3 regions of the Streptomyces sp. NPDC060002 genome follow, and region 1 is predicted to be linked to each of the others. Evidence: riboswitches for the same ligand, from Rfam matches in the RefSeq annotation. Region 1 holds a riboswitch; each other region holds the start of a gene.
The links. Region 1 has a riboswitch for S-adenosylmethionine ahead of ACFWBD_RS01840 (amino acid ABC transporter permease). Riboswitches for the same ligand answer to the same signal wherever they lie in the genome.

Region 1 (4,203 bases):
GTTCAGCTTGCCGCTCTTCCTGATCGCGTCGGGCAGTCCGGCGCTGATGGACTTGACCTCGGAGACCTTCAGGGCGGTCTCCTCGGCCGCGCCGTTGGACACCCGGCCGATGGTCACGCTGCCGGCGGCGCTGCCGGTCGTGGTGGCGGCCTCGCTGTCACCACCGCAGGCGGCGAGCCCGGTGGCGAGGGTGGCGACCGCGGTCGCCGCGGTGATGCCGCGAATCAGGCTGCGTCGGGTGAAGTGGGCAGACATGGCCGTCCTTTGTGACTGGTGTGACTGGGCGAGAGGGTGGTGGCGTGGGGGGAAGTCGGGGGCGCGTCGGTGTCAGAGCACCTTGCTGAGGAAGTCCCGCGTCCGCTCGTGCTGCGGTTTGTCGAGGACCTCGCTGGGCGGGCCCTGCTCGACGATCTTCCCTTCGTCGATGAAGACGACCCGGTCGGCCACCTCGCGGGCGAACCCGACCTCGTGGGTGACGATGACGAGCGTGGTGCCGCTGGTCGCCAGGTCCTCGATGACCGCGAGGACCTCGCCGACGAGCTCGGGGTCGAGGGCGGAGGTGGGCTCGTCGAAGAGGATGACGCCGGGGCGCAGCGCGAGGGCGCGGGCGATGGCGACGCGCTGCTGCTGGCCGCCGGACAGCTGCCGGGGGTAGGCGCCGGCCTTGTCGGCGAGGCCGACCCGGTCCAGGAGTTCGCGGGCCAGTTCCAGGGCGGCGGACTTGGCGAGCCGCCCGGTGGCGACGGGCGCGGCGGCGACGTTGTCCAGCACGGTCAGGTGCGGGAAGAGGTTGAAGTTCTGGAAGACGAAGCCGATCCGGCCGCGCTGGGTCAGGATGGCGCGTTCGCTCAGCTCGCGCAGCCGGTCGCCGTTGCGGCGGACGCCGATCAGCTCGCCGTTGACGCTGACGTAGCCGATCTCGGGCTTCTCCAGGTGGTTGATGACCCGCAGCAGGGTGGACTTGCCGGAGCCGGACGGGCCGAGGATCACGGTGACCTCGCCGGGCCGCACGGTCAGGCTCACGCCGTCCAGGACCCGGTGGGCGCCGTACCACTTGTGCACGTCGTGCACCTCGACGGCGGCGGGCACGATCGCGGCGGTGCCGGCGCTCTGCACGGTCTCGGTGGTCATACGGCGGCCTCCCGGCGGATGCGGCCCCGCAGGTCGGTGAGACCGGTCCGCAGTTTCTGCAACGGCGTCGGCGGCAGGGAACGCGTGGCGCCCCGGGCGTAGTACCGCTCGACGTAGAACTGGACGACGGAGACGAGGCTGGTCAGGATCAGGTACCAGACGGTGACGACCAGCAGCAGCGGCACGATGTCGCCGGGGTAGGTGGCCCCCATGGTCTGCGCGGTGCCGAACAGGTCGAGCAGCGACACGTAGAAGACCAGCGAGGTGGACTTGACCAGGCCGATCAGCTGGTTGACGTAGTTCGGCGTGATCGACCGCAGGGCCTGCGGGAACACGATCTTCCAGAACTGGTAGCGCTTGGGCAGACCGAGCGCGGCGGCCGCCTCGTGCTGGCCCTGGTCGACGGAGAGGATGCCACCGCGGACCACTTCGGCGGCGTAGGCCGCCTCGTTGAGGCTGAGGCCGATGACGGCGATCACCATGTCGGTGGCCAGCCGGGACTCGTCGAAGCGGAAGAACGCCGGACCGAAGGGAACGCCCACGCTCAGGGTCTGGTACAGAGCGCTGAAGTTGTAGAGGAAGAGCAGCACCACGATCAGCGGGATGGAGCGCAGGGCCCATACGTAGGTCCAGCTGACCGCGCGCAGCACCGGGCTCTTCGAGAGCCGGGCGAGGGCGAGCAGGATGCCGCCGAGGAGGCCCAGCACCGCGCTGTAGGCGGCCACTTCCAGGGTGATCAGCAGTCCGTCGAGGATCACCGGCCGCAGGAACCAGTAGCCGAAGCGGTCCCACTGGTAGAAGGGGTTGGAGATCAGTCCGTGCGTGAACTGCGCCACCAGGACGAGGGCCACGGCGGTGGCGATCCAGCGGCCGGGCTTGCGCAGCGGCTGGACGCGCTGGGCGGTCAGCCTCTCTGACGGGACGTCGATGACGGGCGCGGCCTCGGCGAGGGTCACGGCGCCTGGGGGTTCACTCATGAGGGGCTCCGGCGGGAGTCGGACACCCCGGGTCACGGCGGACGTGCGTGGCCGGACACGCTTCGGCGGGGCGGCGGGAACCGCTCCGGGGGCGCGAACAGGGCATGGCGCACGGATGCGTACGGGAGACCGGGGTGGGGCGGACAACGGCACACCGCTCGGGCGGTGTTCGTCAGGAACGCGGCGGCGGGGCTGCGGTGCGAGGGGTTCGTTCAGCCCCGACAGCGGGCACGGCCCGGTGCGGTACACAGTGCGCTGTTCACACGCAGGAGGTCGACGGCGCGGTTGGCGACGAGGATGTCGAGGTACGGCCGTACGCAGCCCCGGGGGCGACGCGGCGCCGTCCGATGAGCTGCGTACATGTCCGTCACCGTCACTGTTCCGGCCCCTGAGGGGCCCTCGCGCTTACCGATACGTCATTACCGAAACGTCGGTCCGGTCGTCACCTGGGGCACCCCACCGCGGAGCGAGGGTTGCCGGTCAGCTAGCCAGGGCTTGTCGCTGACGCTCATGACCGTTCTGGGCCGTAAGTAAGACAGTTGCCCGAACGAATGTCAACGGCGGTCCAGTGGATGGACCGGGTCAGGGCCGGTTGACCTGCGGTCGGACCGCCGAACCGTCTGCCGCGTGGGTCTCCCAGTCCAGGATCTGGACAGCTGCGCCGGCGGCCTCCAGGCCCTGGCAACGGGCGTGGTGACGGCGGGCGATGGCGTCCAGGTCGAGGTGGGCGCCGAAGGCCGGGTGGGCGGCCAGCCGACCGGCGTAGGCCCACAGGGCGGGATGGTCGGCGATGCGGTGCACGGCGGCCGCGTCGAGGTGGTAGCGGTGCACGGTGTCGAGTTGGACCAGGGCGACCCACAACTCGACGTCGGAGGCGGTGATCTGATCACTGATCAGGTACTCGTGGGCGCCGAGCCCCCGCTCCAGCACCCCGAGCGTGGTGAGCAGCGTGTCGAGGGCGGCGGTGCGCTCCGTCTCCTCGATGTCGGCCGCTCCGGCGCGCTGGGCCGCCTCCTCGACGCCCTGGGCGCACATCCGCTCGACGGCCTCGATCTGCGACTCCGCGCCGCACGGGTACAGGGTGGGCCGGCCCCCGCCGAACCGCCGGGCCAGGTCGCGGGCGATGTCGGGGCCGTGGCTGCTGACGATGCGGCCCGACCAGTCGTCGCTGAGCACCGGCGCGAGGGCGGGTCCGGTGTACCGGTGCGCGCTGGCGTCGTACAGCGGACGCAGCGCCGAGTGGCCCCCGTCGGGACAGTCCGGGACGGCGGGCAGGAAGGTGACCGGGCAGGCCTTGTCCAGGCCGAGGAGGCTGTGGGTGACGGCGATGCGCAGACAGTCGGGGTCGGCCGCCGCCAGGTGGAGGCGGTAGCGGCGCGGCACGGCGTAGTGGCCGCTGCGCGCGTCCCGGCCGATCCGGCCCCGGAAGGCGGCGGTGGGCCGGGCGGACGGGTGGGCGGCCAGTGGTGTGACGGACATGACTCTCCCCGGAGGCGGGACGCACGAGGGACGTGCGCGCGGCGGATGCGACGTCGAAGAGGGAGGTGCGGACCTCGTCCGCTCGTGCCGGGTGCGGCCGCGTCCAGGGGACACCGCCGGTGCGGTTCGGCGCGGGGACGGGCCCGGCTCAGTCCTGGAACCTGATGGCGCTGCAGACGCGCTTCAGGTCGATGTGACGGCGGGAGGTGAGAAGGGGCGACGACCACGCCGTGCGGCTCGCGCGGCCGGTGATCGGCTCCTGTCGCCCCATTGTTTCCCTACCCGTTCACTAGGATTCCCGGATCGAGTGTCGATCCGCCTCGGGCCTCCGTCAAGGGGGCGTCCACCAGGTGAGTACCGGGCGGGTACGGGGCGGGTGCCGGGGCTGCCGGGGGGGGAGCTCCGGGAGCCGGAGTTCTCCCTCACCGCCCCATGGCGTCCAGGGCCGCGCGGGCGGCGTCCCGGACCGAACCTCGCCCGGCCCGGCCGGCCGCGTTCGCGACCTCGCTCAGCAGGCGTACGTCCTTGGCCAGCAGTCCGCCCGCGTGCGCGCCGATGCGGTCGAGGGTGCCGCCGGCGTCGGCGACCCGCTCCAGCGCGAAGCTGGCGGCGCTGC
Region 2 (4,203 bases), on a different contig from region 1:
CGCGGGGTGACCGTCAACAGCCTTGTCACAGGGCTGGTTCTGACCGCCGTACGCGCACAACTCGCGCCTGAGCAGGGCCCGTTGACGATGACTTGCGGTCACGGCGTCGACCTGCGCACCCGACTGAGCCCCGAACTGCCCCTGAGCACCGTGCTCAACTGCATCACCGGCCTGCAGACCACGCTGGCCGTCCGCCACGACGACCGGCCGGAGACGGTGGGCCGGGAGGTCGCCGACCAGGTGGCCGGCGCGCTGGCGCGGCGCGACCCCGAGCGGTTCCTGCTGGCCGCGCTGCGGGCCGGTGCCCGGGGCATCGCGGTGCCCGTCCCGGTCGTCAGTTACGGGATCTCCAACGTCGGGCGGATCCCCGCGCACCCCGTCCCCGGGGATGTGGAGCTGCTCCGCTTCGGCGGTACGGCCAACGCGCCGGGCATGCCGCCCAAGATCGGGGTCGCCAGCTTCGGCGGCCGGCTGCTCGTCCAGAACGAGTACGACAGCTGGACGTACGCCCCCGAGCAGATGCGGCGCCTGCGTGAGACGCTGCGCGGTTCCCTGACGGATCTGGTCCGCTGACCGCGGCTGTGCGGCGCTGCCCGCCACCGTCCCTTTGGTGAGCCACCGCTCACGTCATAGAGTGAAGCCCGCCCAGCTCCGGCCCCCCGAGGGAGAGAACCAGCCGTGATCACCGCGATCGTCCTCATCAAGACCAGCGTGGACCGGATTCCCGAGATCGCGGAGCGGATCGCTTCGCTGGACTCCGTCAGCGAGGTCTTCTCCGTCACCGGGACGTACGACCTGATCGCCATGGTGCGGGTGAAGGAGCACGAGGACCTGGCGGAGGTCATCCCGGGCAGCATCAGCAAGATCCCCGGCGTGGAGGGCACGGACACGCACGTCGCCTTCCGTACCTACTCGCAGCACGACCTCGAGGCGGCGTTCGCGATCGGGCTGGACTCCTGACCGCCTGAACACCGCCTCCGGCGGACCGTCGCTCACACCTCGGGCACGCAGCGGCCGTCTTCCGTCCGGTACTGCCACTGCGCGCCCTCGCTGACCAGCTCGCGCACCGCGTTCACGAAGCGGTCCACGTGCTCGTCCGGGGTGCCCGCGCCGAAGCTCACCCGGATCGCGTTGAGGGACTTCTCGCCGGGCGCCGCCTCGGGGGCCCCGCACTCGCCCTGGGTCTGGGGGTCGCTGCCCAGCAGCGTGCGGACCAGGGGGTGGGCGCAGAAGAGACCGTCGCGGACCCCGATGCCGTACTCGGCGGAGAGGGCGGCGGCGAAGTGGGAGCTGTTCCAGCCCTCGACGACGAAGGAGATCACTCCGACCCGCGGGGCGTCGTCGCCGAACAGGGAGAGCACCTTCACCTGCGGGACCTCGGCCAGGCCGTCCCGCACCTTCGCGATCAGGTACTCCTCCCGCGCGACCAGGCTGTCGAAGCCCGCCTCGGTGAGGGCCTTGCACGCCGAGGCGATGGAGTAGGCGCCGATCACGTTCGGGGAGCCGGCCTCGTGGCGGGCGGCGTTCTCGTGCCACTCCACGTCCACTCCCCCGTCCTCGCGCCGCGTGACCTTGCGGCTGGCGCCGCCGCCCGCGAGGTAGGGGTCGGCCTCGGCCAGCCAGTCGGCACGGCCGGCCAGGACGCCGGCGCCGAAGGGCGCGTACAGCTTGTGGCCGGAGAAGGCCACCCAGTCGACGTCGAGCTCCTGCACGGAGACCGGGTGGTGCGGGGCCAGCTGGGCGGCGTCCAGGACGATCCGGGCGCCGTGCGCGTGCGCGGCGGCCGCCAGCTCGCGCACCGGCCACAGCTCGCCGGTGACGTTCGAGGCGCCGGTGACGCAGACCAGGGCCGGGCCGTAGGGGTCACGCCCGGCGAGGGCCCGCTCCAGCGTCTCGACGGCCTGGCGCGGGGTGCGCGGGGCGTTGAGGTAGGTGACCCGGGCGTCCTTCCAGGGCAGCAGCGAGGCGTGGTGCTCGGTCTCGAAGACGAAGACCTGGCAGTCGGCGGGCAGGGCCCGGGCCAGCAGGTTGAGGGAGTCCGTCGTCGAGCGGGTGAAGACCAGCTGGTCGTCGGGCCGGCAGTCCAGGAACTCGGTCACCGTCCTGCGGGCGTTCTCGAAGAGGTCCGTGGACAGCTGCGAGAGGTAGCCGGCGCCCCGGTGCACGCTGCCGTAGTACGGGGCGTAGGCCGCCACGTCGTCCCAGACGCGCTGGAGGGCGGGGGCGCTGGCCGCGTAGTCGAGCGCCGCGTAACTGACCTCGCCGCCCGTCACGAGCGGGACCGTGACATCCCGTCCCAGAACGGGCAGCTGTGCACAAACGGTACGGGCGGCGGCAGCGGTGGAGACAGACATGGCGAACTCCCGTGAGAGGCAAGGGGGAACCGCCGTGCGAGCGGACATGGCTCGAGCACGGAGGAAGGTGAAAGGGGTGTGCGGAGGCGGGGCTCTACGCCCTATCGCATTCGCTTGCTCACGGAAGGCTCCCTCGACGACCAGGACCCCTGGTGGCGCTCACTCGGAAGAGTGCGAGGGGTCCGCGCTTGCCGTAGACCTCGCTGCCTACGGCCTGGTCTTCACCCGGGGCACCCCGCCACGGACGGAGGGTTGCCGGACAGTCGGCCGGGGCCTCATGACTGTCACTCATGACCTGGTACAGGAACGTACGTGAAGTGATCGCCGCCCCGCAACCCGTGTCCGGATCGCGGGACGGCCCGGGGCAGAGCCCCGAAGGAGCGCGGGGCTCATGTGCGGCTCCGCCGCGTGGGCGCGACCGGCCACGACGGCGCCGCGGACGACCCACGGCCCTCGCGGCACCGCAGGCGGAGCGCCTACGCGTTGCTGGCGGCCACCCAGCGCTCCAGGGCCCGCTTGGCCGCTCCCGAGTCGATCGACTCCGCCGCCCTGTCCATCCCGGCCCGCAGCTGCTCCGCCAGCGTCCCGGTGCCCGGCTCGAGCGCCACGAGCGCCGCCGCCGAGTTGAGCAGCACGGCCTCGCGCACCGGGCCCGTCTCGCCCTCCAGGAGGCGGCGGGCGACCTCCGCGTTGTACGACGGGTCCCCGCCCCGCAGGGCCTCGACCGGGACCAGCTCCAGGCCGACGTCACGCGGGTCGAAGGACTCCTCGGTGACCTTGCCGTCGCGGACGACCCACACATGGGACGTGGCCGTCGTGGTCAGCTCGTCGAGACCGTCGTCGCCCCGGAAGACCAGGGACGAGTTGCCGCGCTCGGCGAAGACGCCCGCGACGACCGGCGCCATGCGCGGGTCGGCGACCCCGACCGCCTGGGCCCGCACCTTGGCGGGGTTGGTCAGCGGGCCGAGCACGTTGAACACCGTGCGGATGCCCAACTGGCCGCGCGCGGCGCCCACATGACGCAGCGCCGGGTGGAACTTGATCGCGAAGCAGAAGGTGATCCCGGCCTCCTGGGCCACCTCGGCCACCCGCCGCGGGGTCAGCTCCAGATTGACGCCGAGCTTCTCCAGGACGTCCGAGGCGCCGGACGCGGAGGACGCGGCCCGGTTGCCGTGCTTGACGACCGTGGCGCCCGCGCCGGCCACGACGATCGCCGACATCGTGGAGATGTTGACCGTCTTCGCGCCGTCGCCGCCCGTGCCGACGATGTCGACGGTCGGGCCGGGCACCTCGATCAGGTTGGCGTGCTCGTACATCGCCCGGACCAGCCCGTTGATCTCCGCGACGGTCTCGCCCTTGGCCCGCAGCGCCACCACGAACCCGGCGATCTGCGCGTCGGTCGCCTCGCCGCGCATGATCCGGTCGAGCGCCCAGAACGTGGCGTCGGCGTCCTGGTCGCGGCCGTACAGCAGGCCGTTCAGCACCTCGGGCCAGGAACGGCCCGCCGCGGTGTCGCCTCCAGCGGGGGTCACAGCGCTCATAGCCGCTCCTGCGTGTGTCGTCGTGTGCGTCGTGCGCCTCGTGACAAGGTGCCACCCCACCCTATCCAGCCGGTGGGCACGGCAAAGGGCCCCGTCCGAAGACCGGACGGGGCCCTTTCCTGTGGCGTGGCGACGCCTCAGCGATCAGTGGTGGCCGTGGCCGCTCGTGATCTCCTTGTACTCCTCCACGGTGGGCTTCGGAATCTGCTGGTCCTCACCGAAGTACGCCCCGCTGATCTTGGCGCGGAGCTTCTCCTTGCTCTTCACCTTGCGCTCGACACCGTTCTCGTCGACAGCGGCGCCGATCG
Region 3 (4,203 bases), on a different contig from region 1:
GCTTCCGGGGGGCTCGGTGACTCGACGGTCACCGATCCCGGAGAGCCCTCGCCCGCCTCGCGTCCGGCGGACGGCTACCTGCCGCGGAACTCCACCTCGATGATCTTCACCGGTCGCCGGCCCAGTCGCCGTTGACGTCTGCGGCGAGGGAGTGCTTGCCGTTCGTCGTGGTGAACGCCACGGAACCGGAGCCGTGGATGCCCGCGTCCAGGGCATGGCGGGCAACGGCCTCGATCACCCCGATGTTCGCCGCGCCGGGCCGGTCGTGCTCGCGCAGCACGATCCGGCGGAGGTTCTCCTGCGCGACCAGGGCCAGGCCCCGGCCGAACCTCTCGCGCAGACCGGCCGCCACCGCCGACTTGCCCGAGGCGCTGTTGCCGCGCAGGACGACCAACCGGGTCTCGGGGGTACCCACCGTCACGGCGGCCACGCTACCGGCACGGCGGACACCACCGGTACGCACAGGGCGAGGTGGGGGGCCCGGGAGAGCTGCGGCGGCTCGCGCGACGGTACGGACGCACCGGCCCGCATGGGGGCGTAAACCGGGAATCTTCCGTGAGGGCACTGTTCGAACCCATCGAAAATGTGAACGGGTGTACGTACCGGGGTCGTTGGGACGTAAGTTGTGGCTCGAACTGCCCACGCCTCGCCTGAAAGACGGACGCCCCTCATGACCGACCATGTGACCACGCCCGGACCAGCGGCACATCAGAAGATCGACACCTCCGTACCGCACTCGGCCCGCATCTGGAACTACTGGCTGGGCGGGAAGGACAACTACCCCGTCGACGAGCAGGCCGGCGACGCCTACACCGCCGTGTTCCCCGGCATCGTCACCATCGCCCGCAGCAGCCGCGCGTTCCTGCGCCGCAACATCACCTACCTGGTCTCCGAGGCGGGCATACGGCAGTTCCTGGACGTCGGCACCGGCCTGCCCACCGCCGAGAACACCCATGAGGTCGCCCAGCGTCTCGCTCCCGAGACCCGGATCGTCTACGTGGACAACGACCCGCTGGTCCTGGCCCACGCCCGCGCCCTGCTCTACTCCACCGCGGAGGGCGCGACCTCCTATGTCGACGCCAATGTGCTGGAGCCTGAGCGCATCCTGGCGAGCGCCGCCGAGACGCTCGACTTCAGCCGTCCCACCGCGCTCATCCTCAGCAACATCCTGGGCCACGTCGCCGACTACGACCAGGCCCGCTCCATCGTCACCGGTCTGATGGCGGCCCTGCCGTCCGGCAGCTACCTTTCCGTCAACGACGGTTCGCGGGGCATCGACCCGGTCTTCGAAGCGGCCCAGGACGCCTACAACGAGAGCGGCGCCGTCCCGTACAACCTGCGCTCCGTCGACGAGATCACGGCGTACTTCGACGGCCTGGAACTCCTGGAGCCCGGGGTCGTCCCGGTCCCCCTCTGGCGCCCGGAGGCAACCGCCCCCGCCCCGGCCGTCATCGCCGAGCACGGCGGCCTCGCCCGCAAGCCGTAGCCACTTACGCGGGCGCCCCCTCACCGGACGGGCGGCCCGCGCTCATCACACTCCGCCGCACCCGCCGTCACGGCGGGTGCGGCGGAGGTGTTCAACTCTCCTGCCGATATTGACGGATAATGTCAGCGCTCCGTAAGATCGACCCCGGCATTGAGTGTCAGCGTCAAGCCCTGGCTAGCTGACCGGCAACCCTCCTCCGCGGTGGGGTGCTCCAGGTGAAAGCCCGGCAGGGTCACCGACTCTGCAAGCGCGTGGCTCCGGTTCAGGGGCCTGAGAGGTGGAGGTCCAGCGTGCGGCACAGCGGCAACCTGAGTGCCTCGAGCGCGACCGCGGCGCCGTTCTCCAACTTCTCGCGCCGACGCCACATCGACCTGCAGCGTTCCGCCAGCTGTCTGTGTCAGGGCTGATCACGCCCCACCTCGCAGGCTGACCCCCGCCCACGGCGCGGTCACGCCGTCATCGACATGGCCGTCGACACAGTCATCGACGCCCCCTCCCCCTGAACAGTTCTGAGCAGTGTCGGTCCGTGCCCCGTGCGTGGCCGGCACCCTCCGCGCATCGCCATGGCCGCGTTCCGCTCCGGCATGTGCGCGGTGACCTTGGAGTAGGAGAACCTCCCCGTGACAGCGCATCCGGATTCCCGTACCCACCGGTGGGCGGCGCTCGCCGCACTCGTGACCGGCAGCCTGCTGCTCAGCGCCTGCTCGTCGGGCGACAGCGGCGGCTCGAGCGGCGCGGGCGGCAGCCCGAAGTCGGGTGGCACCCTGACCTTCGCGGTGGGTTCCGACGCCGGCTGCGTGGATCCGCAGCAGGTGGGCAGCAACGACACCATCTACTCACTGCGTCAGGTCGTGGACTCCCTGACCGACCAGGACCCCAAGACCGGCAAGACAGTGCCGTGGCTCGCGAAGAGCTGGGACGTCAGCTCGGACACCACGACGTTCACGTTCCACCTGAGATCAGGCGTCACCTTCAGCGACGGGACACCGCTGACCGGGCAGGTGGTCAAGGACAACTTCGACGCGGTGCCGGAGCTCGGCGCCCTGGGCACGCTCGCCCAGGGATACCTGAGCGGTGTGGAGAGCACCACCGCCGTGGACCCGCTCACGGTGCGGGTGAAGTTCAAGCAGCCCAACGCGCAGTTCCTCCAGGCCACGGCCACGCATTCGCTGGGCATCGAGTCGTCGGCGAGCGTGCTCAAGAGCCCGCAGGAGAAGTGCAGCAAGGGAGTGGTCGGATCCGGGCCGTTCGTGCTGGACGGCTACGTGCAGAACCAGTCGATCACCCTGGCCAAGCGCGCCGAGTACGCCTGGGGTTCCTCGCTGTGGACCAAGCAGGGCGAGGCGTACCTGGACAAGCTGGTGTTCAAGGTGGTGCCCGAGGCGGGCGTGCGCACCGGCAGCCTCCAGTCCGGCCAGGTCAACGCGATCGGCAGCGTCGGGCGGGCCAACGAGGCGGCACTCCAAGGCGGTGCGGTGAACCTCCAGGCACGGGCCAACCCGGGCGTGGTGTTCAACCTGGGGCTCAACAACTCCCGGCCGCTCTTCAAGGACGCGAAGGTACGTCAGGCCATCCTGTTCGCCATCGACCGGCAGCAGATCGTCGACGCCGTGTTCCCGACCGGCACCGAGCCGGCGACCAGCATCCTGGCGCACACCACACCGGACTACACCGACCTCGGCGCCGACCTGGCCTTCGACGCCGCCAAGGCGAAGTCCCTCCTGGACGCGGCCGGCTGGAAGGCGGGCAGCGACGGCGTCCGGGTCAAGGGCGGCAAGAAGCTGAGCCTGACCGTCAAGTGGTTCGCCAACGCGGCCACCAACCAGCCCGCGCTGGAACTGATCCAGCAGCAGCTCAAGGCCGTCGGTGTCGAGGTGGTGCTCAAGCAGCTCCAGATCGCCCAGTTCTCCCCCACCCTTCAGTCCGGTGACTTCGACGCGGTGTGGGGCAACGTGACCCGGGCCGACCCTGACATCCTGCGCAGCTCGTACTCCACCCAGCTGGCCAACTTCTACCACCTGCCGGCCACCGCGCTGGACACCGCGCTGACCCAGCAGGCCGCGACGACGGATGCGGCGAAGCGCAAGCAACTCGTCACCCAGGCACAGCAGTTGATTGTTTCGAACGCGTATGTCGTACCCGTGGTGGAGCTGCAGACCCAGCTGGGGGTGGCGAAGAAGGTGCACAACCTCGCCTTCGAGGCCTCCAGCCGGATCCAGCTGCACGACACCTGGATCGGGTAGCGGCCGGCATGCGTCTCTACGTGGTCAAGCGTCTCGCGCAGGCCCTCGGGGTGCTGTGGGCGGCCTACACGGTGTCCTTCCTCGTGCTGGACTACCTGCCCGGTGACCCCGTCTCGGCGATGGCCGGCGCGGGAGCGGACACGGGGCAGGTCGATCCGGCCCAACTCGCCGCGCTGCGGCACGAGTACGGCTTCGACAAACCGGTTCTCGCGCAGTACGCCGACCATCTCGGCAGGGCGGTGCGCGGCGACTTCGGCGACTCGGTGTCCACCGGCCGGCCGGTGACCTCGACGCTGGCCGACGCGCTGCCGCAGACCCTCCAGCTGACCGGGGCTGCGCTGCTGCTCGCGGTGGTCCTCGGCGGTGGCCTGGCGGTCCTGGCGACCCACACCACCCAGCGGTGGTTGCGGCAGCTGCTGCTGTCGTTGCCACCGCTGGGGGTGTCGGTGCCGACGTTCTGGGTCGGGCTGGTGC

Region 2: another riboswitch for S-adenosylmethionine. It lies ahead of ACFWBD_RS30145 (aminotransferase class V-fold PLP-dependent enzyme); the one in region 1 lies ahead of ACFWBD_RS01840 (amino acid ABC transporter permease).
Region 3: another riboswitch for S-adenosylmethionine. It lies ahead of ACFWBD_RS21885 (putative leader peptide); the one in region 1 lies ahead of ACFWBD_RS01840 (amino acid ABC transporter permease).

Annotation. Positions count from the first base shown of each region.
Region 1 covers NZ_JBHWUW010000001.1:406,070-410,272, forward strand. The annotation lists gene ACFWBD_RS01830 (transporter substrate-binding domain-containing protein) at 1-255, opposite strand, end outside; gene ACFWBD_RS01835 (amino acid ABC transporter ATP-binding protein) at 328-1,131, opposite strand; gene ACFWBD_RS01840 (amino acid ABC transporter permease) at 1,128-2,108, opposite strand; SAM riboswitch class IV at 2,505-2,624, opposite strand; gene ACFWBD_RS01845 (glutathione S-transferase C-terminal domain-containing protein) at 2,691-3,587, opposite strand; gene ACFWBD_RS01850 (NAD(P)-dependent oxidoreductase) at 4,010-4,203, opposite strand, start outside.
Region 2 covers NZ_JBHWUW010000043.1:36,603-40,805, reverse strand. The annotation lists gene ACFWBD_RS30155 (hypothetical protein) at 1-573, shown strand, start outside; gene ACFWBD_RS30150 (Lrp/AsnC family transcriptional regulator) at 679-960, shown strand; gene ACFWBD_RS30145 (aminotransferase class V-fold PLP-dependent enzyme) at 993-2,354, opposite strand; SAM riboswitch class IV at 2,534-2,650, opposite strand; gene trpD (anthranilate phosphoribosyltransferase) at 2,831-3,895, opposite strand; gene ACFWBD_RS30135 (cytochrome bc complex cytochrome b subunit) at 4,040-4,203, opposite strand, start outside.
Region 3 covers NZ_JBHWUW010000024.1:81,582-85,784, forward strand. The annotation lists partial or broken gene ACFWBD_RS21875 (kinase) at 194-430, opposite strand; gene ACFWBD_RS21880 (SAM-dependent methyltransferase) at 671-1,486, shown strand; SAM riboswitch class IV at 1,633-1,742, shown strand; gene ACFWBD_RS21885 (putative leader peptide) at 1,777-1,893, shown strand; gene ACFWBD_RS21890 (ABC transporter substrate-binding protein) at 2,107-3,729, shown strand; gene ACFWBD_RS21895 (ABC transporter permease) at 3,738-4,203, shown strand, end outside.